Regions from separate parts of the Shewanella sp. HL-SH8 genome, predicted to be linked through region 2. Evidence: predicted binding sites of a transcription regulator. Region 2 holds the regulator's gene; each other region holds the start of a gene.
What was found. Region 2 encodes LexA, which represses DNA repair genes until DNA is damaged. Its sites were predicted from a motif close to TACTGTATNNNNATACAGTA; they were not measured.
Positions count from the first base shown of each region.

Region 1: the regulator LexA is predicted to act here: its motif matches at 4,461-4,480, upstream of ACRWQN_RS11070 (LexA family protein).
Region 3: the regulator LexA is predicted to act here: its motif matches at 5,870-5,889, upstream of dinB (DNA polymerase IV).

Region 1 is NZ_CP195039.1:2,515,043-2,526,236, forward strand. Features, by position in the region: gene ACRWQN_RS11050 (EAL domain-containing protein) at 1-465, shown strand, start outside; gene ACRWQN_RS11055 (SirB2 family protein) at 605-1,045, opposite strand; gene ACRWQN_RS11060 (DUF885 domain-containing protein) at 1,581-3,320, shown strand; gene ACRWQN_RS11065 (phosphatase) at 3,497-4,249, opposite strand; gene ACRWQN_RS11070 (LexA family protein) at 4,490-4,909, shown strand; gene ACRWQN_RS11075 (Y-family DNA polymerase) at 4,912-6,168, shown strand; gene ACRWQN_RS11080 (hypothetical protein) at 6,436-6,705, shown strand; gene ACRWQN_RS11085 (hypothetical protein) at 7,494-7,712, opposite strand; gene ACRWQN_RS11090 (DUF3369 domain-containing protein) at 7,900-9,471, shown strand; gene ACRWQN_RS11095 (hypothetical protein) at 9,468-9,929, opposite strand; gene ccoN (cytochrome-c oxidase, cbb3-type subunit I) at 10,187-11,194, shown strand, end outside.
Region 2 is NZ_CP195039.1:593,023-604,216, reverse strand. Features, by position in the region: gene plsB (glycerol-3-phosphate 1-O-acyltransferase PlsB) at 1-1,964, opposite strand, end outside; gene lexA (transcriptional repressor LexA) at 2,215-2,832, shown strand; gene ACRWQN_RS02710 (cell division inhibitor SulA) at 2,829-3,347, shown strand; gene coxB (cytochrome c oxidase subunit II) at 3,737-5,308, shown strand; gene ctaD (cytochrome c oxidase subunit I) at 5,319-6,908, shown strand; gene ACRWQN_RS02695 (cytochrome c oxidase assembly protein) at 6,910-7,473, shown strand; gene ACRWQN_RS02690 (cytochrome c oxidase subunit 3) at 7,470-8,345, shown strand; gene ACRWQN_RS02685 (DUF2909 domain-containing protein) at 8,366-8,584, opposite strand; gene ACRWQN_RS02680 (SURF1 family protein) at 8,532-9,347, shown strand; gene ACRWQN_RS02675 (hypothetical protein) at 9,388-9,939, shown strand; gene ACRWQN_RS02670 (COX15/CtaA family protein) at 9,939-10,919, shown strand; gene cyoE (heme o synthase) at 10,935-11,194, shown strand, end outside.
Region 3 is NZ_CP195039.1:1,432,506-1,443,699, reverse strand. Features, by position in the region: gene ACRWQN_RS06410 (TIR domain-containing protein) at 1-98, opposite strand, end outside; gene ACRWQN_RS06405 (M17 family metallopeptidase) at 1,505-3,034, opposite strand; gene ACRWQN_RS06400 (aminoacyl-histidine dipeptidase) at 3,241-4,701, shown strand; gene dinB (DNA polymerase IV) at 4,760-5,833, opposite strand; gene ACRWQN_RS06390 (FMN-binding negative transcriptional regulator) at 6,024-6,650, shown strand; gene ACRWQN_RS06385 (GFA family protein) at 6,708-7,112, opposite strand; gene ACRWQN_RS06380 (Fis family transcriptional regulator) at 7,247-7,558, opposite strand; gene bfr (bacterioferritin) at 7,735-8,202, opposite strand; gene bfr (bacterioferritin) at 8,215-8,685, opposite strand; gene carB (carbamoyl-phosphate synthase large subunit) at 8,895-11,194, opposite strand, start outside.

The DNA of each region.
Region 1 (11,194 bases), 1.9 Mb from region 2:
GCTGATTTTGTTGAAATAATAAAGAATAATATTGATAAATATAGTATTAATCCTAGTCTACTTAAAATTGAATTAACAGAAAGTATACTATTGAATAATATTGAAACCATCATTCATAAAATGAATACACTCGCTACAATGGGTATCCAGTTTTCATTAGATGATTTTGGAACCGGATATTCATCGTTACAATACCTAAAAACATTACCACTACATCAACTTAAAATAGATCAGTCGTTTGTTCGTGATTTAGGTGTCGATAAGAACGATAAAACAATTGTTAAGACCATTATTTCTATGGCGCACAGCTTAGGATTAAATGTGATTGCTGAAGGTGTTGAAACTTTGCCACAACAGCAATATCTAGTCAGCCAAGGTTGTACTCATTTTCAAGGCTACTTATTTAGTCGACCAGTACCCATAACTCAATTTGATATTTTATTCACTCAAGCCACTAAGTATTGATGATGGCAGAAGAATAGGGTAACGATAAGTAAACTATTGTGGATAATCTATCGCATCGCTATCACTATGATTGCAGGTACTAATTTGAGTTATTCATAACAGTGGCCAAACAGAATTAGCCACTGTTATGACATTGAGCCTAGCTAACAGCGATAAGTAACGACTGTACTAACTCAATGTAGGTATTGCCATCAGCAACGGCTTTAGATTTAAGATGATCAGCAAACCCTAATCGTGCACTCATCACTAGCCAAAATATGGCACTCAGCAAACCGACTACACGCCACAAGGTTGACTTTGCCCACTTAAGTGCCAACGTAATAGATAATACATAAAGCACAAAGCCGCCTAGCTTAGAAGAGGCCCAGCCGTTTACGAATGGATATAAGTTAAGTGGGTTAACCACGACAAGGTAGATAAAACTACAGATAAATAGTGTGTACAAAACATGCGGGCCGACCTTTAGCAGTTTGTTATTCACCTTGTCAGAACCTCTCATCGTTAACACAAAATTGATGATGAAAAATATAAACGTCAGTGCAATTATTGTCAGATGGGCGTGTTTAACTATCATGTACATGGTGTTATTCCCTAAAAAGTGATGTTGATTAAAACTAATACTATTGATTTATTAATTAAAATATAGTTAATCATAAGCATTTGAAACTAAAGGTATTTTTTAAAGCCTTTATATTCTTATACTACTTTATGTATCACTACGCGAAACAGCAACGTTAAGTTCAATCCAGCTTAAAATGCCGAATCAAAGATACCTTAACGATCAAAAATATGACGTTCGATATGCATGTTAACATTCAGTTCTTTATTCAATATTAATAGTACATTTATATTTCACATTAAAAGTGTTCTATCACGCAAAAATCTATGTACCTATATCTATCCTTGGTGATTAAGTGTCTTGATGAAAAGTACATTATACTCGCGACAAAGCAAGCAAATTGAGATGACGTGCCACTCGGCTTACAATTCAGTATTGATAACGATTCGTTACAGAATAGCTAACTGAGTGTTTATCTATTGGTGCTGAAATTCAGTTATAGTAATCGCCTAAAATAATAAGCCGAAATAAAGGCCAAATAAAAAGGATTTAGTCGATGTCAGGCAAAACACTCACTACAATAATCCCATTGCTGATGTTAATTCCAATGACGGCTTCTGCGAGTACTTGGGTTGATGTGAGTAATCAATACACCAATAAACAGATCCAGATAACCAGCCAGTTTCAACCCGAAATGGTCAGCTCAATAGGTATTTCAGAAGCCGACAATCTGTGTAGCAGTATTACCAAAGCACAACAAGATAAGTACATTAAAACGCTTAATAACAGTAAGAAAACCTTACTAAAAGCACTGGAAACAGAAACTCTTTTACCTGTTCGCCAAGATCTTAATATTATTATCGACGATATTGATCAGACTATTTTGGCAGACCAGTTAGATGATAAGTACATGTTACCTTGGGTTGATGTCCCATTAATTATTTTTAGAGGGGTATCGGCATTATTGGATCAGCAAATGGCTGACAGCCGCAAACAAGCTGCTATAACGCGTTTGGCTTGTTATGTCGGTAAAACCGGTCAACCCGCATTAACTGAGCAAGCAAAAACCTTGTTTGAAACCGCGTTAAACAATAAAGCATTACTCGGCCCAACTAAAGAAGAAGTAGAACAAGCATTAGCAAGAACCGACACTTTACTGCAAGGTTTACAGCAATTATTTGATAAAAATGACTTCAGTCAAGCCGACGATAATTTAGCGCTGTTAAAAAAACAAATTACAGATTACCGTCAATGGGCTGAAAAAACGGTTATTCCTCATGCGCGTACTGACTACAAATTGCCCTCTGAAATTTATGCGTTAAAACTTAAAAGTGCAGGAATTGATATAGACCCAAACTTGCTCATTGAACGTGCTAAAGCAAGTTACATGATCACCAAAGCGAACATGCAAGCTTTGGCTCCGTTAGTGGCAGCAAAGTTTGATATGCCATCGAGTGATTATCGCGATGTGATTAAAGCGCTTAAAAAAGACTCATTAGCCAACGATAAAATTGAAAACCACTATCGCGAAATTAACACTAAACTTGAAGGCATTATTACTGCGCAAGCGGTTGTCGACTTACCAAAACGTAATATGATTATGCGTCTTGCCAGCGATGCAGAGGCCGCGGGCAGCCCAGCACCACATATGTTGCCACCCCCGTTTATTGGTAACACTGGCGAGCAAGGTCAATTTGTACTGACAACCGGCAACCCCGCATTAAGTGGTGATGCCGCTTATGATGACTTTAACTTTAACGCGGTTGCGTACACATTAAGTGCTCACGAAGGTCGACCAGGGCATGAACTGCAATTTGCCGTCATGCTGGAGCAAGGTGTGTCATTGGCTCGAGTGTATTATGCGTTTAATAGCGTCAACGTAGAAGGTTGGGCACTTTATGCTGAAGCTGAAATGCTGCCTTATTTGCCCATTGAAGGCCAACTCATCGCCTTGCAACATCGTCTATTACGTAACGCCCGTGCCATGTTAGACCCGATGCTAAATTTAGGGTTAGCCACCAAAGAGCAAGCTTACAATTTATTAAGCAATGATGTGGTGTTCTCAAAAGCCGCAGTAAAACAAGAAGTAGACCGTTATACCATGCGTATGCCTGGACAGGCGGGCAGCTACTTTTATGGTTTATCAAGGTTACTTGAAATAAGAGCCGATGTTGAATTGGCCTTGGGTGACAAATTTGACCGTTTGGCCTTTAATAACTTCGTGCTAGAACAAGGCTTAATTCCACCACACTTAATGGCTGAAGCGGTTAAACAACGTTTTTTAACCCAAAACTAATCTATTACGCGAGCTATACGGTCAGCGATAAGCTCAGCGATAAATTGATGATAAAAATCCCATTTAAAGAGCACTTTAATGGGATTTTTTATTTAACATTCAATTCATTACTCGCGCCCAATAAACGCCATAACACTCACCACATACGCAGACTAAAGCTGATGTAGTGACTCATTTTATGGTGAATCGATTAACACCGCGTATTCATCTAAATTGGTGTGGCCTCTAGCCGTTAAAAATGACAGTAATGCTTCAGGGCTGCGATTTAATAATCGCTCGATTGGAAAATCCACTGCATCAATAACTTCAATGCACTTTTCAAAGCCGCCCAAGCTAAATGCAACGTGAGAGTCCGAACCCATCACTAATAATCCGCCAGCGTGTTTCACTGCACTCGCAATGTCAGTGCAGTTAGCTAAACTGCCTTTACGAGAGGTTAAGAAAGACGAGTTATTAATTTCAAGCGCGACATTGTGCTCAGCGGCGGCTTTCGCAACCCGTTTAATGTCAATCGGATATGACGGATTCCCGGGGTGGGTAATGATGTCAACGTGGCCACTTTTAATGCAATTGATAAGTGCCTGTGTATGCGCTTCCTGGCTAGATGGTGGGAATACCGGCTCATGAAAACCCGCCAAGACAATATCGAGATCGGTTAAATAGCTGCCGTAAAAATCAATTTCACCTAGATCATTTTTTATATTCGCTTCAATACCGCGCAGCATACCAACACCATCCACAATTCTTGGCAATACTCGCATATTCACAAAATGCCAAAAGTGGGGCGCATCTGCCATATCAGGCCCATGATCGGTAATAGCAAAAAGTTTAATGCCTTTGGTTTTGGCTATCGAAAAATAGTCATGAACAGTACTGTATGCGTGGGTTGAAGCTATGGTGTGTGCGTGGGTATCAACAGAGAATTTAATCACGGATCTGGCTCTCTTTATCAAAAACATAAACAAACAGTTTACGCTGTAAAGCATCTATTCTCTATTAAATATGCGCGGTTTAGATCTGTCATAAATCGCCCCGGCTTAAATTACCTTGTTGATTGATCTTGCTCTAAAGCTAAAAAATTGGGTGATGATTTTTTGATTTTAATTAAAAACTGGCAATAATCCTTCAATATAATACAATAACTGTATATTTATACAGTGGTGTTTATTATGCGCATTATTCCTATTCATGCCAGTGCGGGGATTACCGGTTTTGAAAGTCCTGCATCTGAGTATTTACAGTTATCGTTAAGCCTAGATGAACTATTGATTGAACATCCTAATGCCACTTTTATTGGCGTCGCGAGTGGTGACTCAATGCAGGGCGTCGGTATTTTTTATGGCGACCTATTGATTGTTGATCGCCATGAAACCGCCCGTCATGGTGATGTGATTGTTGCCAATTTTAATGGTGAGTTTGTGTGTAAAATTCTGGATAAAAACCGCAGGTTATTATTGTCATCTAATGAGTTATATCAGCCGCAAGCGATAAACTATTATGACTCATTCAATATTGAAGGCGTGGTGATTCGCTCTATTCGTTGTCATCGCCAAAGCCCTTTACTGGCTAGCTCGCCCCAGGTGAGTTAACCATGTTTGCTTTAGTTGATGCTAATTCATTTTATTGCAGTGCAGAGCAGGTCTTTCGTCCAGACTGGCGCGGTAAACCCATTATAGTGTTGAGTAATAACGACGGCTGCATAGTTGCGGCTAACCGTCAGGCTAAAGAGCTTGGCGTACCAAAGTTTTCGCCTTACTTCCAGGTTAAGCACTTGTGCCAACAAAAAGGCGTTATAGCCTGCTCAAGTAACTACGAGCTTTATGCCGATTTATCGATGAAAATGATGAGTATCATTGGCCGTTTTGCCCCCGAACAGCATGTGTATTCTATCGATGAAAGCTTTCTTTCATTTAAGCAGTGTTATCCCGCCATTCAATGTTTACGCACCCAGGGTCAATTAATTCGTCGTGCAGTATGGAAAGAAGCGCGTCTGCCGGTTTGCGTGGGCATGGGACCCACCTTAACCTTAGCGAAAGTGGCCAATCATGCCGCGAAGAAAATACAAGTCTACAAAGGTGTTTGTGTCATTGATAACGAGCCTGAGCGAATAGCCATTTTACAATCAATGAGTACCGGTGATGTTTGGGGAGTGGGTCGGCGTATTAGTAAAAAATTAGCTTTAATGAATATCAATAGTGCACTTGAACTGGCTAATATGCCCGCAGGATTAGCACGTAAACAATTCAGCATTGAAATTGAACGTACAGTGCGCGAGTTAAACGGCCAGGTATGTAAAGTATGGGATGAGGCGAGGGCAGATAAGCAACAAATCTTTTCTACCCGCAGTGTCGGTGAGCGTATTGTTGATTATGACTCATTGCTGCAAGCATTAAGTAAACATGTTGGTATTGCGGCGGTAAAGGCACGCAAGCAGGGAACACATTGCAAAACAATGATGCTGTTTGCCAGTAACTCACCCTATGATGACCATCCCGTCAACTTCAAAGTACTCGTATCATTTGCATGCCCGACAAATTGTACCAAAGAGTTAACTCAGGCCATGAGCAACGCAGCAGTAAAACTATTTAGAACCGGTGTTCACTATTACAAAATTGGCGTAGGTCTGCTTGATTTAAGCTGTGAAAAACACACCCAATTCGATTTATTTAACCCACCTAAAGCTAATCCAGCATTGATGAAAACGCTTGATGCTATCAATCAACGCTATGGCACAGATACCTTATTTGTAGCCGCTCAAGGCATTGAACATAAATGGGCCATGCGACGAGAATTACTGACGCCGCAATACACAACTAATTGGAAAAGCTTGCCAACAATTAAGTGCTAAAAAACAAGCCAATCTAAAAATCGTAAGGTAACTTGCACAGGCTGAACATTCCGAAACGAAGATAAAAGTGTTAGTCGATGATATTGTCGTCACAAAAAATGTCGTTACGGTGCACAAAATCCAATCAGGTTATCAACACAGGTAAATTTTACTCAACTTTGACGTTACATTATTGACGGCAACGCTCGAATAATTCGGAGTTTACGCTATTGCTTACACCATACTTGCGGCATAATGGCGTTAAGTATTTTAAACAGAGTCGTTATAATGGATAAGCAGCAAGACAGTTACATGACTGAAGAAACACTCATTGAAGTCGTCGAAAATCAAATCGCCGACAGTGAACCCAAAAAAGTAAAAGAAACCCTAATGCGTTTAGTCATGACAGGTACACCGCGTGAAGACGCTATTCAATTGATGGCTTGCGCGTTGGCTATCGAAGTTTTCGATGTCATGAAAAATGGTGCCTCTTTTAACGAAATACGTTATAGCCAGCATTTGGATGCACTACCGAATATAGATTGGATGGAAGATTAATAACAACTCATAAATTCCAGTTTTGTTAGTCCCGATAAATGTTGCCACCGGTAGAGTTTGAAAGTTCTCAACTCAAAGTGTCTAGTTTGACTTGACCAGTAAAGATAATTTTTTGATGATAATATCTACAGTCGTTACTTTTGAATATTATTTGACTTGTGATGATGATAATCGTCTAGTTACTATGCAATGCTTTCTTTTTTGACTAACTCAAATCAAAAACATACTCATGGATTTTAAAAGATCAGCAGCTCAAATAGGTTAATAAAGCGCGCAGATTAAGATGTTGCATCGTTAAGGTGCAACAAAGCCATCACCGTAAATATAATGGTCAAATTCAAAAACCAACATCCAAGAGTCACGAAGTGAAACAAAACTCATTTGGTATGAGAAACCACAGATGTAGGGAGGTTATGGTAATACACAAATATCCTATTTAACATAATATACATTGTGCGCAGTTATATGAGGGTGTGGTGATAGTGGCTATTTGTGCCTAAGGCGCTTCTTCTGTGATTAAACTCAAATGGCCGTTGCAGTGCTCACATGCAATGAATAACGAATCGTATTGGTCATTGCATGACGGCTTATGACAATCATCATATTGTCGCAGGGGTTTATCTTGGACTTGCCCGTGACTAACTTTACTCGAGTGTTGAACCGCTACTGCGCCAGAATGTGAAACGATTTGTTGTGGCGCCCGTATAAAAGATTCAATGCTTTATCAGTATCATAAGTACGCTCAGCCATATTACAGCGCTGGAGAAAGGATATGAATGTGACTAAGACTACACCAAGACTTTGGCCTCGTTATTAGACTCCACTTGCGATGAATGACAACTGATGTTCTGACAATGAATTCTGTTCTGACAACACCACAGGCACAACTGCCAAATAATCTGTTTGCTTGCTTTATCTAAGCATTGAATGTCGGCGGCACATAGGTGACCTTCGTTAATCAACTGTGCAATTTTATGCTCACTTAAACCAATATTAACGTTTTTCATATTCATCCCCATCTGAGTCATTAATCTATTATATGTTTTTGAGAATGATTATCAAATGCATTTGTGTGACTTTGTAATAGTTTTGTTTTTAAATTCATTTTGTTTTATTAATTCATATCTGGTCTACACTTAATCTGAATTAAAAAATAGATTCATCTTCACAATTTTCACTAAGAGAGGTGAGCAAATGCTTTTTGATATTGGGAAGAAAAAACCTTTGTTTTCAGAAAGAACCAATAAAGACCAACCGCCATCGCTTCCACCTTGGAAAATTCTAATTGTTGACGATGAACCAGATATTCATTCAGTGACTAAACTGGCACTATCTCGGTTTAAGTTAGATGGGCGATCTCTGGTATTTATAAATGCTTACAGTGGGTTGCAAGCTAAGGAGTTGTTACAACAAGAAAATGATATTGCGATAGCATTTATCGATGTTGTGATGGAAAGTGATCATGCAGGATTAGAGTTAATTAAATGGATCCGTGAAGATTTTAATAATCGAACCATGAGGATTATTTTACGTACCGGACAACCTGGCCAGGCTCCAGAAGAAGATGTGATTGTTAATTACGATATCAATGACTATAAAGCAAAAGCTGAACTTGATGCCCGCAAGTTAATGACCAGCGTGTACTCTGCCCTGCGCTCTTATCGCGATATTATGGAAATTGAGCAAGCCAGAATATCCCAGGCACAACATCGCCAAGGTTTAGAAAGGGTTTTACAAGCAACATCTGGTTTATTTGAGCTACGTACCTTACACCGTTTTGCTGATGGATTATTGAATCAAGTGGCATCACTACTTAATTTAAGTAATGAGACTCTTTTGTTAACATGTAACGCAATTGATGCAATTAGTGGCCATGTTGACAGTAAAAGTTTTGAAATTCTTGCCGGTACGGGCCGCTTTCAAGGCTGTGATGAAACTGCATTACCAGAAGATATTATCTCGTTACTCAATAAAGCATTAGATGAGAGAAAATGCCTTTATGAAAATAATTGCTTCATTGGCTACTTTCCAACCAAGTCAAGTCAGTGGATTAATATTTTATACATGGATGGCATAGATAAAATTAGTGACCTTGATAAGAAACTTGTCGATATTTTTGCTATCAATGTGGGGGTGGCATTTGAGAACTTACTATTGAATCAAGAGGTAGAAGATACACAATCTGAGTTAATCCTGCGTCTTGGTGATGTGGTTGAAAGCCGCTCTAAAGAGGCCGCAAATCATGTTAAACGTATGGCTGAATATTGCTACGAGTTAGCACTATTGGCTGGATTATCACAAAGAGACGCAGATTTAATTAAACGCGCTTCCCCTATGCATGATGTTGGTAAAATTGCCACCCCAGATTACGTGCTGCTTAAACCCGGTAAATTGGATGGTGATGAATGGGATATTATGAAGCAACACCCTACTATTGGTTATCAAATTTTAGCTAATTCAGAGCGACCTATTTTAAAAGCCGCGGCAATTATATCCTTACAACATCATGAAAAATATGACGGTTCAGGTTACCCCCAAGGTATTTCAGGCACGGATATTCATATTTTTGCTAGAATTGTGGCTATTGCTGACGTGTTTGATGCATTAGCGCATAAACGGTGCTACAAGGAAGCCTGGCCTTTAGATGAGGTATTAGCAGAAATGAGAAAGAATTCTGCCAGCCATTTTGATCCAGGCTTATTAACCTTGTTTATTGATAACATAACAATATTTGAAAGTATAAAAACACATTGGTTAGATTGTTAATTAGCTGATTTTTGTTGCGCATCAGCAAGAAAATCGAACCAAACAGAACGAGAAACACCTTCATGTTCAAATGACACGTTTGCGCGCCAAATCATATAATTGCTGCTGCAAGAACCGTATATCAATTGAGCATCAAATGATTGAGAGTTGGTCTTTTGCAAAAAGACCGGAATAATACCCATAAACATATCACGTCCTTCCACTGTCATTTTGACATCTGTGACCGGGATTGAAAATTGTATTGAAAGATCTATTGGTGATTCACTTGGTGCATTTGGCTGTTTAAATGTTAGCTGAACTTCAATATTATCAACTTTCTGATTACAAGACCCCGTATAAAAGTCGCACAAACTGGTATCGGCTTTAAAAGATGATTCAACTTCAACTTTATTGGAGTCGCATGCTATTAAAAAACATAGTGAAAATAAAAAAATACCTAAAAGTGACTTCTCTAGCACAATATTTAACCTAATTATTCAAATTGATAACATTATCTTTCAGACATTGATCTAGATCAAGATTCTACACTCGAGTTAAGTTTCTTTTTTGATCTAGCTCAAGTATCATTGCACCACCACGCGTTTGATAGCTATTTCGCGTGTCAACACCTTGACAGTACTTGATAAACAAGACAGTAAGTCTTATTTAAGCAGATATTGTCTAATCAACCGGTAAAGTCTAACTTTGCCAATAAGTAATAAGCCGTGGAAGCATTATGATGAACCATTCCCAGTCTACAGGCGCTGATTACAATTACACTATTGTCCGCCAATTTGCCTTAACCACAGTTTTGTGGGGTATTGTTGGTATGTCAGTAGGTGTATTGATTGCTGCTCAGTTAATCTGGCCGCAACTGAACTTCGACACGCCTTGGTTAACGTATAGTCGTTTACGACCACTACACACCAATGCCGTAATTTTCGCGTTCGGTACTTCAGCTCTTTTCGCTACATCCTACTATGTTGTACAACGTACCTGTCAAACCCGTTTATTTGCGCCTAAATTAGCCGCATTTACTTTCTGGGGTTGGCAATTAATTATTCTATCTGCTGCGATAACATTACCTATGGGTTTCACCCAGGGTAAAGAGTATGCTGAATTAGAGTGGCCTATTGATATCGCGATTACCATTGTTTGGGTATCTTATGCGATAGTCTTTTTTGGCACTATTGTTAAAAGAACGACCTCGCACATTTATGTGGCGAACTGGTTCTTTGGCGCATTCATCATAACGGTTGCGGTGTTACACATTGTTAACTCAATGGCGGTTCCTGTGAGTCTGACTAAGTCATACTCAATTTACTCAGGAGCAGTAGATGCAATGGTGCAATGGTGGTATGGCCATAATGCGGTTGGTTTCTTATTAACAGCGGGTTTCCTTGGTATGATGTATTACTTCGTACCTAAGCAAGCTGGGCGTCCTGTTTATTCATATCGCTTATCAATCGTTCATTTTTGGGCTTTGATAGCATTGTATATTTGGGCCGGTCCTCACCACTTACATTACACCGCTTTACCTGACTGGACTCAGTCTTTAGGTATGGTGATGTCGTTAATTTTGTTCGCACCTTCTTGGGGCGGAATGATTAACGGTATTATGACGTTATCAGGCGCATGGCATAAACTGCGTACTGATCCCGTGCTTCGTTTCCTTGTTGTGTCATTGTCTTTCTATGGTATGTCTACCTTTGAAGGTCCAATGATGGCAATTAAAACCGTTAAT
Region 2 (11,194 bases):
TCTGCTTTCATCAGCGGGTAAAAGTCCTCAACCACTGCCAGAATTTGTTCACGATTACATTCTTCATAGCGCACTAAACAACTGGCAATTAGGGAAGGAATAATCATGATATGAATAATGTTATTACGATAATAACTCAAGGTAATAGCGTGGTTAGGGTCAATTGCGACAATGTCCCCTAGTGGGTCTTTTTCTAAGGTAAATTTATTGAGTGATAAGCAATGCTTAACAATGGATGGACCATCACCTTCTGCAACCGATGTATAGCTTGAATAAGGTGCTTGCTTTAACAGTTTTAAATAGAAATTTAGCTGACGCTCAAGCTGATGACGTTCTAACGCATTTTGCTCTGAGGCCAGTAATACTAAACTGGTTAACGTGACTGAACTTGCTGCAGCGGCACCATTTATGTTGGTCATCACCTGGTTGGCAAGTACGTTTACCGCAGGCGTAACCCATGATGGTTTTTGGTCAGGATCTTTGGCAATCTCTTCACGCCAATCAGGAGATTGTTGTTTCAAAAAGTTTTGTAAATTGATTGGCTCGCCAAAGTTTACGTAACCCTGGCCAAAATTACCCAGCTTACGAATAGCACCAAATACCTGCCAAAGCGATTCCTTCTCTTTTTTCTTACCACTTAATTCTTTATGGTAAGTAGCCACTTCCATCACGTGGTCATAACCGAGATAAACAGGCACTAACGTCACCGGCCGCTCAATACCACGCAGCACACTGTTAATTGTCATGGCTAACATACCGGTTTTAGGTGCAAGCAATCTACCAGTGCGTGAACGACCACCTTCGGTAAAGTATTCAACGGCGTAGCCCTTAGCAAACAGTTGATCTAAATACTCACGAAAAATAGCGGTATACAGTTTGTTGCCATTAAAACTACGGCGAATGAAAAATGCACCACCACGACGGAACATTGGGCCTGCAGGCCAGAAGTTTAAGTTGATACCGGCTGCAATGTGCGGCGGCACCATACCTTGGTAATACAAAATATAAGACAGCAGTAAATAGTCCATGTGGCTGCGATGACAAGGCACATATACAATTTCATGACCGTCATGATGCAGTTGGCGCACTTGCTCAGCGCCTTTGATGTTAATACCACTGTATAGCTTATTCCATAACCAGGTGAGAAAACGCTCAGCAATACGTACTAAACTATCTGAATAGTCGGCCGCGATTTCGTCCAGATACTCAATCGCAGTTTCACGCGCTTTCTCTTTGGAAATCTTCTTGTTTGCCGCTTCTTCTTCAATGGCCTTATTGATCGATTCAGACTTTAATAACGAAGCAAACAGAGCTTGACGGTTAGGCAGTTGTGGTCCAGTCATGACTTTACGTTGACGGCGAAAATGTACCCGAGCCACCCGAATTAATTTATGGGCAATGGCTTCATCAGTACCATGTTCATCGGCTAAATAGCGTAATGACATTGCGTTAGAGAACTGCACAAAACTATGGCGACCTAGAAATAGAATCATTAACCATTTACGTAACCAGGTAGGGCTTTCACGTTCAAGCACAGCGGCTTTCATTGTGTCATCTTCTTTGCCCGGAGTACGGCCCCAGTAAAGACTCACTGGTACTAGTTGGATGTCTAACTCTGGCTGCTGACGGTGAAGTGCTAATAAACTGGTAAAAAAGTGTAAAAACTTTTCGCCACCTTCTCGTTTACCAATAATGGGCTTTCGCCCTTCTAAACAAACGACTCGAGGCACTTTCATACCATCAAGTTGTAAAGGCTCGTAAGGACTTGGTAAGCCAAGGCCCTGGGTCATTTCGCTTAATGCTGCAGTGTCACTGATCGACTCTGTCTTCATGACATAAACAATGGGCTTGTCTGGATCGAAGTTTAGATCTGCAAATGGGTCATGTGGCACAACTATCGTTTGCACCATCAGCTTTTGAACCCTGCGTAACAGTCTAAGCATGATTGAATCTGGTTTTGACATAATAATATTCGCAATAAAGCCCTTTTAATATGGGCGCATAGGATACCAGAAACTGGTTACCTTTCACTATATGCTGTACGCATCAAGCAGCGCTTTTAAATTCAATAACAAATAAAGTAAAACATACTATTGATAAATAGAGTAAAAAAATCATTTTTAATAATAAAATTAAAAAATAATTGGTGAATACTTGCGCAAACACAAACACTGTATATAATGACAGTTACTGTATAGAAAGACAGGAAATAACATGAGACCCTTAACACCACGCCAAGCTGAAATTTTAGAGCTTATTAAAAACAATATCTCTGAAACTGGTATGCCACCTACTCGTGCAGAAATCGCTACACGCCTAGGTTTTAAAAGCGCAAATGCCGCTGAAGAGCATTTAAAAGCCTTGGCTAAAAAAGGGTTTATTGAAATCATGCCCGGCACATCTCGCGGTATACGATTGACCCAAGAAGACGAACCTGAAGAAACAGGTTTACCTTTAATTGGCCAAGTCGCTGCCGGTGAGCCCATTTTAGCGCAAGAGCATGTTGAACAGTACTATCAAGTTGATCCTAATATGTTTAAACCTGCCGCAAACTTTTTGTTAAGGGTTCGCGGTGACAGCATGAAAAACATCGGCATTTTAGAGGGTGATTTACTCGCCGTTCATAAAATACAGCAAGCCAGAAATGGCCAGGTCGTTGTTGCTCGTGTTGAAGATGATGTGACAGTGAAACGTTTTGAGAAAAAAGGCAATGTCGTATATTTGCATGCTGAAAATGAAGCGTATGCACCTATCGAAGTCGATTTAAGTTACCAAAGCCTCACTATTGAAGGGCTTGCAGTTGGTGTAATTCGTAATGGAGAATGGTTATGAACAAACTAATGGGTACATCCCCTCGTCATCCTGGTTTATGGGTAGATTTGCCAACTGCAGATATTAATTTAGCGCAGCCTATCACCACACTTCAAACCGAAACCAATGGTAAAGTGGAACTCAGTCAATATGCTAGCCAATTGGCACAATTAAGCCAACAAGGTCGCTGGATAGTGCTAATTAACCCTGCCAATATCAATTACAAACAGATGTTAGCTAGTGCTGGGGTAAGAATGGATCGCGTATTGTTAGTACATGCAAAGGATGAAATTGAAACACTTTGGGCAATGGAAAAAGCATTAACCAGTGGTACATCAAGTGCCGTTATTTCATGGACTCAACCTTTAGATGCACGCGACAGTCGCCGATTAGAGTTAGTCGCAAAAAGTGCCCGAGCATTAGGTGTCGTTATTGAAGATGTAAGCACTCACTTAGGCACTAATTTGGCAACTAAAGCGATTATTTCAAATCAAAATAATGCTGTTAAAACAATTAATTTCACTTCATTTCATTAGTACTAAACGCCGTGTTTACTGAGCCCTGTCTATGTACAGGGCTTTTTTATGCAAACTTTCAGTTAATTAGCTATAAAAGTGATCTTGATCAATGTTTAATCTACAAGTAATGTATTTAACAGGGTTGAAACATTTTTAACCTAATTGAAACGCTACAGTCTAGATTTTATCTGACAGATAAAAGCGTCAAATCAGAATTGATAGGTTCAGTTGTAGGTGCCAGCGTGGTGCACATAAATACAAATCCGTAAGCCTTACACGCTTACAACCACCAGGGTACTTTGAGGTCATCAAGCTTTTTTGGGAACCGAAGAGTTTACATAGAGCAGAGACTTACTGTGTGACTCTTCTTTGTAGTTGCTATTCGCAATTGGCAGAGGAGAAGTCTTGTGAAGCAATGGTTGTATTGTGTAATGGCGGTGTTACTGGCACCTCCACTTGGGGCAAACGAAATGCCCCTCAACATGACAAAGGGTGTAACGAATATCAGTGGCCAGGTTTATGACCTCCATATGATTATTCTTTATATTTGCTGTGCTATTGGTGTTGTGGTGTTCGGGATCATGATTTATTCAATGATCTATCATCGTAAATCCAAAGGCGCGGTCGCGGCAAATTTTCATGAAAGTACCAAAGTAGAAATTGCTTGGACCGTGATCCCATTTGTTATTTTAATTGGTATGGCCATTCCAGCCACTAAAACCCTTATCGCTATGGAAGATCCGTCTGACGCGGACTTAACCATTAAGATCACTGGTTCGCAGTGGAAATGGCATTACAGTTATTTTAATGAAGATGTCGAGTTCTATAGCATTTTATCCACTCCTCGCACCCAAATTGACGGTGATGAAACTAAAAGCGCAACCTACTTATTAGAAGTAGACAAACCTTTGGTACTGCCTCTCAATCGGAAAGTGCGTTTTTTAATGACATCAGATGATGTTATTCACTCTTGGTGGGTTCCAGCTTTTGCGGTTAAAAAGGATGCTAACCCAGGCTTTATTAACGAAGCTTGGACACGAATTGATAAAGCAGGAACTTACCGTGGTCAATGTGCTGAATTATGCGGCAAAGACCATGGATTTATGCCTATTGTGGTTCAGGCGTTGCCTGAAGCGGAATATGATGCGTGGCTTTTAGACCAAAAACAGCTTGCCAATAATGCAGCTGCCGCGGCTCAAGCAGCCTTGTCAGAAACTCTTTCAAAAGAAGAGTTAATGACCAAAGGCGAACAAATTTACCTCTCTACATGTGCAGCATGTCACCAACCTAATGGTGCAGGCTTACCCGGTGTATTCCCATCTCTTATTGGCAGCCCACTCATTAAGGGGCCTGTCGATGGCCATATTAATATTGTGCTTAATGGTAAGCCTGGAACAGCAATGCAATCATTTGCAAAACAGTTAACCGCCAAAGATATTGCCGCGGTTGTCACCTATGAGCGTAATGCTTGGGGGAACGACTCCGGTGATGTTATTCAGGCTGTTGATGTAAGCAATGTTGCCAGTGGTATTAATGCAGCAGAACCTAATCCAGCAAATACCAGCACTCAAGCAGTTGTATCTGCCGATCCATCTGAGCAAGTCAATGCTGCAGTTACCAAAGCTGTCGACATTGTCGCCGAGGTGAAAGAGGTAGATTTGACGGAATTAACTTATGAGCAGTTAATGACCGAAGGTCTACAGGTATACACATCGTCTTGTGCTGCTTGTCATCAAGCAACAGGTGCTGGTTTACCTGGTGCGTTCCCATCATTGATTGGTAGTCCCATAATTATTGGCCCTGTTGATGCGCATATCAATATCGTTCACAACGGTAAACCTGGTACCGCGATGCAAGCTTTCGCCAGTTCATTATCACCACGCCAAATGGCAGCGGTGATCACTTACGAGCGTAATGCATGGGGTAACAATTCAGGCGATACGGTGCAAGCAGCCGATGTCAATAGCCATGGACAGTAGGGGATAATTAATGAGTACATCAACGCACGATACTGCAGTCCATGACGACCATCATCATGGTGCCCCTAAGGGCATTATGCGCTGGCTGCTAACCACTAACCATAAAGACATTGGCTCTTTGTATTTATGGTTTAGTTTTATTATGTTTCTAACTGGCGGTGCCATGGCAATGGTGATCCGCGCTGAGTTATTTCAACCAGGCTTACAACTAGTTGAACCTAACTTTTTCAATCAAATGACCACAGTTCATGGCCTTATCATGGTATTTGGTGCTGTTATGCCAGCCTTTACCGGCTTAGCTAACTGGCTAATACCTATGATGATTGGTGCGCCAGATATGGCATTACCTCGCATGAACAACTGGAGCTTTTGGATTTTACCCTTCGCCTTTACCATGTTACTTAGCACATTATTTATGGAAGGCGGTGGACCTAACTTTGGGTGGACATTCTACGCGCCTTTATCTACGACCTACAGTCCAGATAGCACAGCACTGTTTGTGTTCTCGATACACATTATGGGGATTAGCTCGATTATGGGCGCAATCAACGTGATTGTGACCATAGTTAATATGCGCGCACCAGGAATGACATGGATGAAGTTACCTTTATTCGTGTGGACATGGCTTATTACCGCATTCTTGCTGATTGCGGTAATGCCGGTACTGGCCGGTGTGGTCACCATGGTGTTAACCGATAAATACTTCGGCACCAGCTTTTTTGATGCCGCAGGTGGTGGCGACCCTGTTATGTTCCAGCATATTTTCTGGTTCTTTGGTCATCCTGAAGTGTACATCATGATTTTACCGTCATTCGGTATTATCTCTGCCATTGTGCCCGCCTTTAGCCGTAAGAAGCTATTTGGGTACTCGTCAATGGTATATGCGACCGCCAGTATTGCGGTGCTGTCATTCTTAGTGTGGGCACATCATATGTTCACCACGGGTATGCCGGTATTTGCAGAGCTGTTCTTCATGTACTGCACCATGCTGATTGCCGTACCAACGGGTGTAAAAATATTTAACTGGGTAGCAACCATGTGGCGCGGTTCTTTAACGTTTGAAACGCCCATGCTGTTTGCTATCGCCTTTATTATTTTGTTCACTATTGGCGGTTTCTCAGGGTTAATGCTGGCCATTACACCGGCAGATTTCCAGTACCATGACACCTATTTTGTGGTGGCTCATTTCCATTACGTACTGGTTACTGGGGCAATATTTTCCATTATGGCCGCTGCTTACTATTGGTTACCTAAGTGGACCGGTCATATGTACAACGAAACCTTAGGTAAATGGCATTTCTGGTGCTCGGTCATTTCGGTTAACGTGCTGTTTTTCCCAATGCATTTCTTAGGACTTGCTGGTATGCCACGTCGAATTCCTGATTATGCAATTCAGTTTGCCGGCGTTAACCAGATTGTATCAATTGGTGGATTTGCCTTTGGATTGTCTCAGTTTATTTTCTTAGCAGTAGTGCTTAAATGCATTAAAGGTGGTGAAAAAGCACCAGATAAACCATGGGAAGGTGCTGAAGGATTGGAATGGACCCTTCCGAGTCCTGCTCCATATCACTCGTTTACTACCCCACCAGAGATAAAATGAGATGAATCAGCCAACAAAATCGAATCGTAAATTACTGACCCTGCTTATTTTGGGCGCTGTGGGTATGTTCGGCTTTGGTTTTGCGTTGGTGCCTTTGTATGACGTGCTATGTGATGCCTTGGGGATTAATGGCAAACCCCAAAGCACCGCCAGCACTTACCAAGCGGTGATTGTAGATAAAAGCCGCACCGTTACCATTGAATTTGTCGCGCAGGTGCAATCTGATATGTCGTGGGAATTTAAGCCTCAGGTCAATCGTATTACAGTGCACCCTGGAGAGCTTACCCATGCGAAGTTTTATGCCAAAAACTTATCGACAAAAGACACGGTTGGCCAGGCGATACCTTCAGTATCACCTGGTCAAGGTGCAGCCTATTTTAATAAAACAGAGTGTTTTTGTTTTAATCAACAACCGCTAGCGGCATCAGCAAGCGCTGAACTTCCACTGGTTTTTTACGTGGATCCTGATTTACCAGAATCCATTCATACATTGACTCTCTCTTATACCCTTTATGACATTACCGACAAAGTCGGCGGTGGTGTAAAGCAAGGAGCAGCAAAATGACCACAAAGCATGAAACCTATTATGTGCCAGCACAAAGTGCCTGGCCTATCATTGGTGCAATTGGCCTATTTTTAATCGCCTTTGGCGCAGGCAGTTACGTACAACAACTATCAACTGAAGCCAGTTATGGCGGTTATATTCTAATAACCGGTATCGCTGTGATCATATTTATGATTTTTGGTTGGTTTAAAACCGTGATTGATGAATCTATGTCCGGTTTGTATTCGGCGCAAATGGACCGTTCTTTTCGTCAAGGAATGAGCTGGTTTATTTTCTCTGAAATCATGTTCTTCGGGGCATTTTTTGGCGCATTATTTTATGCCAGAATGATTGCAATGCCCTGGTTAGGCGGTGCATCAAATAATGCCATGACCCATGAAGTATTGTGGCCAGCATTTGAAGCAGTATGGCCACTGGTTAAGACTCCAGATGGCACCACCACCGAAGCCATGCCATGGACAGGTTTACCGCTTATCAATACGATATTGTTATTAACCTCTTCGGTAACATTACATTTTGCTCACACAAGTTTAGAAAAAGCGAAACGTACACCACTGAAAATTTGGCTAGGACTGACCATTCTTTTAGGTTCTGCGTTTTTGTTTTTACAAGTAGAAGAATATACCCACGCTTACCATGAAATGGGCTTAACGCTTGAGTCGGGAATTTATGGCAATACCTTCTTCTTGTTAACCGGTTTTCACGGTATGCACGTCACCTTAGGGACAGTATTTTTAATTGTACTGTTTTTAAGGGTGTTGAAAGGCCATTTTACCCAAGATAAACATTTTGCCTTCCAAGCAGGTAGTTGGTATTGGCACTTTGTTGATGTGGTGTGGTTATGTTTATTTGTGTTCGTTTACGTGTTGTAGCAACAGGTAAATAGCGCATATTAGTAAGGCCGTGGGTTAGGCTCAATTATGCCTAGTCCCATGGCAATCAATAACAAAATAACTACGAATGCAGAAAACATTACCCTACGCCCTAAAAAGCGACTCATAGACTGGGTATTTTCACCCTTTACCATAATAAATAATGCGCGGGCCAAATTAAATATAATGAATACAAGCAGTAGCACTAAAACTAACTTAACGAACAGAGGGGCTGTCACAGGCAATCCTTTTGCGGGTTTAGGTTGGGCCGCGTTTGTTTTTGTGACTATTACTGTGAGCGTGTTTAGCATTTTGGTCAAGCTAGGTTTATGGCAGCTTGATAGAGCCGAATTCAAACAAGCTTGGGAACAAACGTTAATTGAAAGACAAAATCAGCCTGCAATTACCTTTAAGTCCTTACAACAAATCATTGCTTCACAGACAGCCGATGCGTCTGAGACAAATATTTTGACAGGCTACCGTGTAGCCGTTTCAGCTTCGCCAGCCTCTGACAAGGTTTTATTACTCGATAATCAAGTATATCAAGGTCAAGTGGGTTACTTGGCTTATCAAGTTTTTCAGGTAAAGACGACAGAACCTCGATTATTAGTCGAACTAGGCTTTATACCAGCCAATAAAGATCGCCGTATTTTGCCACAAATTAACCCTATCTCTGCAGGACGATACAAATTACTCGGGCGAATTTATCAAAAGCAAACTAATCCACTTAGCGACCATCTTATGGCTGAAACGGGTAATCCTATGCGCTTTCAAAATATTGCCATAGATGAGTTATCACAAACACTGGGGTATCCATTATTACCTGTGGTTTTACAACCTGACAATGTGCCCCATATGGACTTACTACAACCCTGGCAACCCATTCCATTATCGGCCCATAAACATCAAGGATACGCACTGCAATGGTTCACTATGGCCGCAGTGTTTTTAGGATTAATGACTTGGCTGACACTGAAAAAGTGGCAGCAATTAAGGCGTTAAATATTTTTCCATTATATAACAAGTAATAAGAGGAGAGAGAATGAACTCCCAACCTAGAAAAAGTAATAAAACATTAATACTCTTGTTTGTGGTGTTTTTAGTGCCTGTGGCATTGGCCAAACTAGTATTAAGTATGGATTTGTACCATGGTGGCGCAACCAATAAAGGCGCGCTACTCAGTACAGACCTTACATACAGCACCCTAGATATGGACAACCCTAAGCCACATTTATGGCAATTGGTGTATTTACTGCCAGAAAAGTGCGATGAACAATGTGTAGACAGATTATATATTATTAATCAAAGTCACATTGCACTTGGGCGAGACCGCGACAGAATAGTTCCAATGATACTGCTGCAAGACAACAGTGATATCGAGGCGCTTAAACAGCTGCACATTCCTTTTGATACCGCCGTAATTAATAGCAAAATGGCTGAATTATTACGGTTACAACAAATGATTATCGTCGACCCATTAGGCAGTTTAGTCATGCAATATGACGCAGTATTGGGGCGTGATGCCAATATTGTTCAGGGCAAAGCGATCATTGCCGACCTACGTAAAATGCTTAAGTTGTCGAGGGTAGGCTAATGCATATTCCTCAACTGATTAAATTCACCTTAGTATTTACCTTAATGGTAATTCTAATGGGCGCTTACACCCGCCTGTCAGATGCGGGCTTAGGCTGTCCTGACTGGCCTGGGTGTTATGGTCATTTAACCGTTCCCAATGAAAGCCATGAACTGGCAAAAGTCGAAACCCATTTTCCTGAACACACTATTGAACCGAAAAAAGCTTGGCTTGAAATGATCCATCGCTACATTGCTGGCACATTAGGCCTTATGGTGCTGGTGATTTTAATCATGTGTTTAAAGCAACGTGAAGCGCCAAAAAAGTTGCCAATATTTATCTCAGCCTTAATCATTTTTCAAGCCGCGTTAGGGATGTGGACGGTCACCATGAAACTGATGCCGATTGTAGTGATGTCTCACTTAATCGGTGGTTTTGCCCTATTTTCACTATTATTCATTTTGTATTTACGTACTAAGCCTTTACGTATTCCCGGCGGTGATACTTATGCTCGAAAACTGGCGCCATTGGCTGCTATAGGCTTAGTGGTATTAGTGGTGCAAATCATGTTGGGTGGTTGGACATCCTCTAACTATGCTGCACTGGCCTGTACCACTTTGCCAATTTGTGAGGGGAATTGGATAGACAATCTGCGCTTTGCCGATGCGTTTTCACCCTTTCAAGGTGACCATCCCAGTTTTGAATATGGCGTATTAGATTATTCAACCAGAATGACGATTCACATCACTCATCGTATTTGGGGAGTATTCACCGCAGTAATGCTTGTTTGGTTGGCGTTCAAGTTATTAAAAGCACAATCATCCACCATGCGCACCAGTGCCTATTTACTTATTTTAATGGTAATTGTGCAAGTTGCGTTAGGCATCAGCAATGTGGTGATGAATTTACCATTAGGCATTGCAGTTTCACATAATGGCGGCGCAGCATTATTACTGCTCACCATGGTATTTATTAACTACGCCCTATGGCGTAAAGCGTAACTAGAGGACATAACAATGACAAAACCGATCATCCTCAACGCTCCAAGTGCGGCTCTCACATTACAGTGGCGGGCATACTTTGAAATGACTAAACCCAAAGTGGTAGCATTGATGCTACTGACGGTGTTAGTCGGCATGTGTCTAGCATTACCAGGAGCCGTACCACTACAACCTTTAATTGTCGGTATGGTCGGCATAGGATTAATGGCAGGCGCAGCAGCCGCTTTTAATCACCTTATTGACCGAAAAATAGATGGCCTAATGGCGCGAACCTA
Region 3 (11,194 bases), 840 kb from region 2:
TTGGCAAAGGTTCTGTTTGAAAAGTCTAGGACGTAGCCACCGTCCATCTGAAAATACTTCGTTAATAAAGCTCTGTCTTTACGTGATATTGTTGCCATAAACCCTCCATATGCCACAACTTTACCATAAGGTTAATAAAGCACTGAAAAGAAAATTTAGTCTTGTCTACAGGTCTTAAACTGGGGCATCTACCAGAGGAAATTAGCGGGGTCAGGGTAAACATTTTAAGATAGTTAATAGACGCATGTTATTGAATAGCTTTATCTTCCTTAAATGGCGTGCTCGATAATAGTGCTCAAGTTTACCTAACTCTATCCTTAAGTTTGATACTTTAATCTACTTTATAGCTTTAATTCAATGTTTTAATACAAGTTATATTGGGTAGGTTAAGTCAATTCGTGACTTCAATCTAACTAATTGCCTGCCGCAGGTTCTTATACAGATGATATTTTCGCGTCTTCGATTTAACTTCATTTGTAACAATTCCATAAGAAAAGCTGGGATGTCCGTTTTAAATTGAGGTCATCGAGAAAAGGCCGTGAGCTTGGCATGGATGCCACGCTAGCTTTCGTTGGGCCAGGGACGGCTCATCGGAAGCGTTAGGGCTTTTCGACAATGGCCGAAGCCGGATACAGATGCAGTTTAAAGCTGGATCGATCCCCATCGAAAATCATGCGCTTTTCAGCATTTTTCGTCAGGGGCGGCAGGGTGATCCAAGAGGGTATTTCTGTTGATACCCTCTTGGTCTGGTGTGGGTGAAGCGCCACGACGTTGGTGGCCGCAGGCCATATTTCCAAACAAACTTTGGTGCATAAACAAGTTAGCGTTCAAGATTTTCCTGAACCATTGCATTAAAGCAGACTTATGATGGAAATGGGTTATTGAATGACATAAACGACAGGCAAAAAAAAGCCTACTCATTGAGTAGGCTGACATGGTTCAAGTATCCCGTTGGGGAACGGAAAACTAGTATCACTTGGGGATGTGATAAGGGAATCAATCAAGCTGATCAATTACCCGAGTCAAAACGTCAAAACGACGAAAAAAAGGTGGTGAATAGTCAAACGGAAATAAGTTGAACTATTTTAAAACTTCATGGCGAAAAAACCGCCGCGCAAAGCCTCTGGATTAATCCAAGTGTTTTGCCAAAATATCTTGCCATTGCCTAAATAAGACATAATAAATTCTCCAAATTAAAGTTGTATAAACCTAGTAGTGGTTCTGATCCGTGGAACTAACCTTTCTCAATCCATTGAGACAACTTTCTTTCACTCGATTCCTTGGAGATAACATCCATCCTGGATTTACTAGCATTGACGGTGTCTTGCTTGCCGACGAAGAGAATTATACAAAACTGTAATTTAATTACAAGCTTTATTTGATATAAATCACAAAATACCTTTATTCGGTAATAACATTACCAAATAAAGGTTTTAACAAACACGAAACAAACCATTAACAACAGTTTAATTCATTGTTTTTACTGACAAATAAACCGCAACCACTACCCGATAGCAAACTGTAATAAAGCAACCAAAGGTTGTGCTGTTGGCTTACCGTATAAGGGATCACCTTCAGTCGCGCTGCCGGCAATATCAATATGGGTATAGCTTAAAGGTTGACTGCTTTTTAAATGGTGGCTATCAAGTCCTGATGCTTTCACTAAAAATGCAGCAGGGTATTGATGTCCACGCGCAGTCACTGATGACGGGCCATTATTTGACGATATAACATCTGCCGCGCCATTTTTATCTGCAACCTTATCAAAATCTTCAGGGCGTAAGTATGACACCTCGAAAGGTTCTGCCCATTGCTGACCAATGTGTTGCAATGTTGCTGCTACGCCTTGCTGTTTAGCCACCGCATTTTCAACTAAGGCAGTATAACTACCATAGGCGCGTACAACATGACCGGTTAAGGTCGCTACCGAATATAATGATGGCGCAACCGATTGCGTTGCTTGAATGCGTAAATGCGACAGCAAATCAGCTAATACTAAGCGCCCTTCGGCATCAGTATTACCAATACGGACTCGAACACCTGCATGGCTAGTAATAATCTCATCGGTAACAAACGCTTCACTGCCGATACTGTTACGCACTAAACCCAGCTCGGCGATAACCTTAACGCCCTTAGGCTTTAATATTGATAGGGTTTTCATTAACCCAGCAACAGCTGCTGCGCCGCCTTTATCACGGCTCATGCCCGCCATGCCACCAGCAATTTTAATGTCAGCTCCGCCAGTGTCATATACCACACCTTTACCGGCAAATAGCAATGTTCGCTTAATTTCACCTTCACCGGTGTAAGCCACTTTCACCACCCGTGGATGATGGCGCGCAACATCAAATGAGCTGCGCCCCACTGCGCTTAACAAGGGGTAATCTTTTATTAAGGTCGCTTTATCTTCCACGACGGCAACATCAAGGCCGCTGTCTTTAAAAGACGCCACACAGTAATCAGCAAAGTGAATCGCACTCATGCGCTCAGGCTCAGTACCGCATAAATCACGCGCTAATACTCTGCCCGCTTCTAATGCATTTAACAGTTCACTTTTAGGTGAGCTGGCCATTAAGCCAATAGCGCTTAACGCTGACGTAAGTGAGTTTGCTTCACGGGTTTCAAGTGGTTGCCACAATGCTTGGCCGCAAGCCAGTGCAGCCACTTCAGTGGCAAAGCTAAAACGAGGGTCTTGAGACGATGCCACAATTAATAAAGGCTTAGTTGCTCCAGCATCTTTAGCAATATTGATCCCCTCTTTTGCGGCTTTGGCAAAAATGCGCACATCGGCATAGTCATCATCACCCGTTACTGGGGCAATAATTAATCGACCTCCGGCTAAGCCAGGGGCAAACAGTAATGTGGCTTGCTTGCCTACGCGGTGATCAATTTGCTTAGCATGTTCCGCCAATAAACTAATCTCTTGCTGGGTAACGTCAGTCAGATTGGCAGTGACGACGATGACGGCATCAAAACCTTCACCTTCAAAAATGGCTTGATCGTTATTTACATCTACTATTGGCACTTGAAACATGATTTTCCCTTATGCTTTATTGTCGATTATTCTTGGTGTGTGAACGGTCTGATTGATTTTTAATGTTAGCGTTAACGGTCATTCTAGAGTGAATTTTTATTTACACAATAACGTGTCTACTGCAAAGAAAAACCACGCAGTCACAATGGCAATTGAACAGCCTATGTTAGAATAATGGCATATTTTATCCTGATTGAGGACGTTTCGTGACTGCATTAAATCAATTATATCCACAACCTCTTTGGCAATGGTTCGAACAAATTTGTGCTATTCCCCACCCTTCTAAGCATGAACAAGCGCTATCAAGCCATATTCAACAATGGGCAAAAGGCAAAGGCCTTAGCGTGGTTGAAGATAAAGTGGGCAACCTCATTATTCGTAAACCTGCCACACCCGGTATGGAAGATCGCAAAATTGTTGTCTTGCAAGCTCATATCGATATGGTGCCACAAAAAAATGCCGACAAAGTGCATGACTTTGAAAAAGATCCTATCGAAGCCTATGTTGATGGCGAATGGGTTAAAGCAAAAGGTACAACATTAGGTTCAGATAATGGCATCGGTATGGCTTCGGCTTTAGCCGTGTTAGGTAGCGATGACATTAAGCACGGTCCATTAGAAGTCTTATTGACCATTGATGAAGAAGCCGGCATGACTGGCGCGTTTGGATTAGAAGCCGGTTATTTAGATGCTGAGATTTTGATCAACACCGACTCTGAACAAGAAGGTGAGATTTACATGGGTTGTGCTGGCGGTGTTGACGCCCAGATATCTGTGCCACTTTCATGGCAAGCGCCTGAACTCAGCAATCAATCGTTTAAACTGACCTTGTCAGGCATTAAAGGTGGCCACTCTGGGGTAAATATTCACCTTGGACGTGGTAATGCCAATAAACTGCTGGCTCGTTTTTTGTTTAAATACAGTGATGAATTAGCGTTAGAACTTGTTGATTTTACCGGTGGTTCATTACGTAATGCTATTCCACGTGAAGCGAATATCAGCTTTATGTTACCGGCTGAAAATGTTGATGGGTTAAAAACGGCTATTAGCACATTTCAAGCGGTGGTACGTGAAGAGTTAGCGATTGCCGACCCAAGCATGTTGTTAACCTTAGAAGCCATTGATGCACCAAGCAAAGTGATGGGCGAAGATGCGCAAAACAGCTTAATTGACTTACTACATGCCTGCCCTAATGGGGTAATACGTATGAGTGATGAAGTGGCTGGTGTAACTGAAACCTCATTAAATGTGGGTGTCATTAGCACTGAACAAGAAAGCGTTGAAATTTTATGTTTAATTCGCTCGCTTATCGACTCAGGCCGTGATGAAGTGCAAGGCATGTTAAATGCACTGACCAATCTTGCCGGAGCCAGTATTGAGTTTAGCGGCGCTTACCCTGGTTGGAAGCCGGATAACAGCTCACCGGTTATGGCCATTGTACGTGACACCTACAACGACATTTACAAAAAAGACCCAACCATTATGGTTATCCATGCAGGTCTTGAATGTGGCTTATTTAAAGAGCCTTACCCAACTATGGACATGGTATCTATTGGCCCCACCATTCGTTATCCGCACAGCCCGGATGAAATGGTTAACATTGAAACTGTAGGCCAATACTGGCAGTTATTATTAGCCGTATTAGAACGCATTCCAGCTAAAGCTTAATGCAAGGCTAGGCTTAATGCGATGTAAGGCAAGGCTTTAAGCCATTCAGCATAGAAACTTAAAACTGTAAATCGAGTTGGGCAACCGACTCAGTTTGCAGTTTTTTTTCAGCTGTTTCCGCCAACCCAACACTGACCCCAATTAACCTAATACCACGTTCATTACTTCTGGTCAGTGCTTGTTGTAGCAATTCATAAAATAGCTTTACCGATATTTCATCGCTGCGCTGCTCGATGGTGGTTTGTTTAAAATCGTTGAATTTGATCTTCACCACTTGCTTGTTGATTAATCGATCTTTTGCGCTGCGGCTAACCCGACTATCAAGCTCTTGAATAAGTTGCGGTAATACTTGGTGGCATTGGGCTAGCGTAAAAATATCCTGGGCTAATGTTGTTTCAACACCCACAGATTTACGCACTCGGTTATTGCTGATAGGCCTTGGATCGATGCCATTTGATCGTTCAATTAACACTGCGCCAAACTTACCAAAACTTTCCAGTAACTTTGCCTTAGGATACAGCTGCACATCGGCACAGGTTTCTAACCCTAATACCGACAATTTTTGCGCTGTGACTTTGCCCACACCCGGAATTTTCTTTAACGGTAGCGTGCGTACAAATTCAGGAATTTCATCGGGGGTAATCACATATTGACCATTAGGTTTATTTAAATCAGAGGCAATTTTGGCTAAAAACTTAATCGGCGCGACGCCCGCTGATGCTGTTAATCCGGTTTCTAACTCGATATCTCGGCGAATGGCCTGGGCAATTAAGGTCGCGCTGCCGTGGTATTGCTGACAGTCACTGACATCGAGGAAGGCCTCATCTAATGACAAAGGTTCAATCACATCACTGTAGCGGTTAAATATCTGTCTTATTTGTTGTGAAACATCTTTATAAACCTGCATCCGTCCAGGCACCAAAACTAAATGAGGGCACAGCTTTAACGCTTGATAGCTCGACATAGCTGAGCGCACACCAAACTTACGTGCCGCGTAGTTACAGGTACTGATAACACCACGGCGATCACTACGTCCACCTACAGCAATGGCTTTATCGCGTAATTCAGGAAAATCACGCATCTCAACAGCGGCAAAATAACAGTCCATGTCGATATGAATAATTTTGCGCATTGCTGATGCCATTAAGATTAAAAAGGTAACCTATAATACTGTATGTAAAAACAGTATTCAATGTATCCGCCAGATAAATAAAGCACAGCATTTAGATGAAATGGAATAGAAAATAAGTTGTGTGTTCCGACTAAGTATCTATTATGATAAATCAATTGGTTATAGGTTATTTACACGGATAAGTTAACACATGCATGTACCTGAAAAATGGCAAATGGACAGCTTAAGTGCCATACATCAGTTTATTGCACAACATGGTTTTGCGTCTGTCATATCAGCAAACTTAGCAGCCTCGCATATTCCGCTGATATTGAAAGCAGACGAGGGTGAGCATGGGGTACTTTATGGCCATTTAGCACGTAGCAATCCACATTGGCAGGATATTATAGACAGTTCAGTATTGTGTATTTTTAATGGCCCTCATGCCTATATTTCACCGACTTGGTATCATGCCTCCCCTGCTGTACCCACCTGGAATTACAGCGTGGTACACGCTAAAGGCACGGTTGAGCTCACCGACGATAAAACCACAATGGCGATATTAGAAACCACAATACAAAAATATGAACCGAGTTTATTAACGCCCACCCCTGAAAACCCTGAAGGTTTTATCCCTAAACAATTTCAAGATAAGTTAGCTAAAGGGATTGTCGGGTTTAAAATTGTGATTACTGAGCTACAAGGTAAACAAAAGCTTGGCCAGCATAGAAGCTCGCTCGATCAACTCGGAGTGGTTGCAGGATTATCAAAATCGACAGGCATAGATGAGCAACAGTTGTTGAAGTACATGATCAATCAAAATATTGCGCTAGGTTAACAGTAAGTACTTTCCCTAGCGACTTTTGAGCTAAACAGCATGATTTAGCAGCGCAACTTAACGACCAGGCTCAAAGGCATCGTATCTGGGTAACTGAGCATCTAAAACTTCCCAGTTTGCTTTGGATGAAACAAAGTTGTGCGAAATAGGCCTTTCAATTATGTCAGTATCAAGTATACCGAGTCGGATCCTGTAGCGCTGTGGATCTTGCTCGTTTGAACTGTACACAGGTGAGCCACAATAACTGCAAAAATGTCGATTTCGACCGGGCTTGAATGAAAATATACTTAAGCTATTTTTACCCGATACAATGTCAAAATCAGCCGCATTAATGAAACCATTTGTGGCGAATGCAGTGCCACTATTTTTCCTGCATAAAGAGCAGTGACAATGAATAATATCACTTATTTCGCCCTTTATGGTTATGCTAACCTCGCCACACAAACACTTTCCCTGATACATAATCGCCATCACCTTGTGCTATAAAAAAATTGCTCGTCAAACTAAAAGCTGTCGCCACTAAAGCCAGTAGCCACACCTAATAGCATGTTTAATGGTTATATTTAACCTAATCTAACGTTTGTGAAGACTCATTACTAATACAGTTTTTTATTATGGTTATCTTCACTGTCATATGACACTTGGCGAATATCAACAGCCACCTTAATGCTTAACAGCTTTTTTTGGATAAGTTTACTGAGAGCATCATTTTCAGGTGATGCCATAAAACGGTTGAGGTTATAAGGCGTATCGAAGACACATATAACCTGTAAGCTTTTAGGAAAGTCGCTGTAATTAACAATATGGGTCAACCATTCGAAACCGCTATATTCATTTAGGGCGATTTCACACACCTGGGTTAACACTTGTCGAATTTGATTGTCTATTTTTTTATCGGTTTTACGCATATATCACAGTGACCCAAAATTCAAATAACAGCAGGAAGGTGGAATAAGTTAGCCAGTGTAGCAAAGTTCACTGCTACGATTTAACATAAAAAAGCCCAACCCCTTTCGGGACTGGGCTTTAAAATCAACAAACGCCTCAATTAACAATGTTAATTAACGCATTCTTAGTCGATTAATTACATCTTAGTTTGCAGGTAATTCTGTAAACCAACACGCTCAATTAAGCGTAATTGTTTTTCTAACCAATACATGTGATCAGATTCAGTATCATCCAATAAGACTTCTAAAATCTCACGGGTTTGATAATCGCCTTTCTCTTCACATAATTTGATCACTTTACGTAAATCATCCGCCACTTTGTATTCATACTGTAGGTCGTTATTTAGCATTTCTTGCACATCTTTACCGATGTTTAATGCTTCGCGGCTGGCTACATCTGGCGTACCTTCTAAAAACAGAATGCGCTGCACTAGTTTAGCTGCATGGGCTTTCTCGTCATCAGATTCATGTAATATACGGGTATATAATTCGTCAAATCCCCAATCTTCATACATATGAGCATGCACAAAATATTGGTCCATTGCTGATAACTCACCGGTTAACAAGCTGTTTAATGCGTCAATAACTTCTGAATTGCCTTTCATAATATTGTCCTGTTAATCTTTAATTTGAGATTGAAGATAGTTTTGAATACCGATTTGTACTATCTGTTCTTGCTGAGATTCAATCCAATCTAAATGCTCTTCTTCATCTTCCAGCAGGTCTTCAAGTAAATCGCGGGTAACGTAATCTTGTTCTGTTTCACACAATTTGATCACATCACGTAATGCAGCAATTTGCTCGGTTACCGCTTCTTTATCACAGTCCAACATTTCTTCGGCATCTTCGCCAATACGCAGCTTGTCTAATTGCTGTAAATTCGGTAATCCCTCAAGAAATAATACCCGCTCAATAAGCTTGTCTGCGTGTTTCATGTCTTGAATTGATTTCTTGTATTCTTTTTCGTTGAGCTTCTCTAAACCCCAATGTTTGAACATACGCGCATGTAAAAAGTATTGGTTAATGGCGGTCAGTTCGAAAGTTAATACGCGGTTTAACTGACTAATGACTTTTGGATGACCTTTCATAATGATGTCCTTGATAGCTTAACTTGATCTGGATCAATTTAGGCTAGGATAGTACACCCAGCACGATATTGCAAATTATCCTTTAAATTCATATACATAGTATTGATAACCATTATCATTATAACTAAGGTTTGTAAACCAGATACAAATCGCAGCCATAAAAAAAGCCTTCAAAATGAAGGCTCTTTACAATGTAGGCTAGCTAAATTTTAGCCAGTAATGCGCTTATGTAACTCTTGAATCGAGTTCACATTAGTGCGGTCATCTGCAGCATGCGCTAGACATGTAGCAAATGCAGCATTCAGTGTTGTAGTGTAATTCACTTTATAACGCAGTGCTCCACGACGAATTTGACGTGAGTCTTCAATCGCCTGGCGACCTTCTGTCGTATTAATGATGTAGGTGTACTCATCATTCTTAATACGGTCAAGAATGTGCGGACGACCTTCATGCACCTTGTTCACTAAACGAGGGTTAATTCCCGCTTCACCCAATACCACTGCGGTACCGTGTGTGGCGTCAATCTCATAACCTAGCTCAATTAACTTAGCCGCTAATGCTGCTACACGTTTTTTATCACTGTTACGAACTGATAATAAGGCACGTCCAGACTTAGGTACTTCAGATGTCGCACCTAATTGCGCTTTAGCATAAGCTTCTGCAAAGGTTTCACCCACACCCATAACTTCACCTGTTGAACGCATTTCAGGCCCTAATAAAGGGTCAACGCCAGGGAATTTATTGAAGGGGAGTACCACTTCTTTCACAGAGAAGAATGGTGGAATAACTTCTTTAGTAAAGTTTTGTGACTTTAAGCTTTGACCAGCCATCACACGCGCTGCAATCTTAGCTAATGGCACACCGGTTGCTTTTGACACAAAAGGTACGGTACGCGCTGCACGTGGGTTAACTTCAATCATGTAGATTTCGTTATCTTTCACGGCAAACTGCACGTTCATTAAGCCTATTACACCTAATTCAAATGCAAGCTTTGATACCTGCTCACGCATTTGCGCTTGAATTTCTGCACTTAAGCTATATGGCGGTAATGAACAACCAGAGTCACCAGAGTGAACGCCAGCCTGTTCAATATGCTCCATAATCGCGCCAACAACCACGGTTTCGCCGTCACATACCGCATCAATATCCACTTCAATCGCATCATCTAAGAAGTGATCAAGTAATACTGGTGATGCGTTAGACACTTTAACTGCTTCATTGAAGTAGCGTAGTAAATCTTGCTTGTCGTAAACGATTTCCATCGCACGACCGCCCAATACATAAGATGGACGGACAACCAGCGGATAACCAATAATTTCCGCTTCAATCACAGCACTTTCAACAGTCGTGACTGTCGCGTTTTGTGGCTGCTTCATGTTTAAACGTTGAATTGCTTGTTGGAAACGCTCGCGGTCTTCAGCACGGTCAATCGCATCTGGGCTAGTACCAATAATAGGCACCCCAGCGGCTTCTAATTCACGGGCTAATTTAAGCGGAGTTTGACCACCGTACTGTACGATGACGCCTTTTGGCTTCTCGATACGGACGATTTCTAACACGTCTTCTAAGGTAACAGGTTCAAAGTATAAGCGATCAGATGTATCGTAATCGGTTGATACGGTTTCAGGGTTACAGTTAACCATAATGGTTTCATAACCGTCTTCACGTAATGCTAATGCTGCGTGTACACAACAGTAGTCAAACTCAATACCTTGACCAATGCGGTTTGGACCGCCACCCAAAATCATGATTTTGTCACGATTTGATGGATTGGCTTCACACTCTTCTTCATACGTTGAGTACATGTAAGCAGTGTCGGTTGAGAATTCAGCGGCACAAGTATCTACACGCTTGTATACCGGATGAATGTCATGGCGATGACGTAATTTACGAATTTCGCCTTCACTCACACCAAGTACATCCGCTAAGCGTAAATCAGAGAAACCTTTACGCTTTAATTGGCGTAAGTAGTTTTGCTCTAAACCTGACATACCAAGTTCAGCCACTTTGGCTTCTTGGGCAATCAAATCTTCGATTTGAGCGAGGAACCAGTGATCAACGTTAGTCAGAGTGAAGATATCATTACGGCTTAAACCGGCACGGAATGCATCGGCTATATACCAAATACGATCACAACCAGGCTCTTTTAATTCATGACGTATACGTTGCATCGCTTCTGATGATTGTAAATCTACAATCGGGTCAAAACCGTTACGACCCACTTCAAGACCACGTAATGCTTTTTGCAAAGACTCTTGGAAAGTGCGGCCAATAGCCATTACTTCACCAACAGATTTCATTTGAGTAGTTAGGCGGTCATTTGCACCGGCAAACTTTTCAAAATTAAAGCGTGGAATTTTGGTCACAACATAGTCGATAGCAGGTTCAAACGATGCTGGTGTTTTACCACCAGTAATATCGTTGCTTAGCTCATCAAGCGTAAAACCAACGGCTAATTTAGCCGCGATTTTAGCGATCGGGAAACCGGTTGCTTTAGAGGCTAATGCAG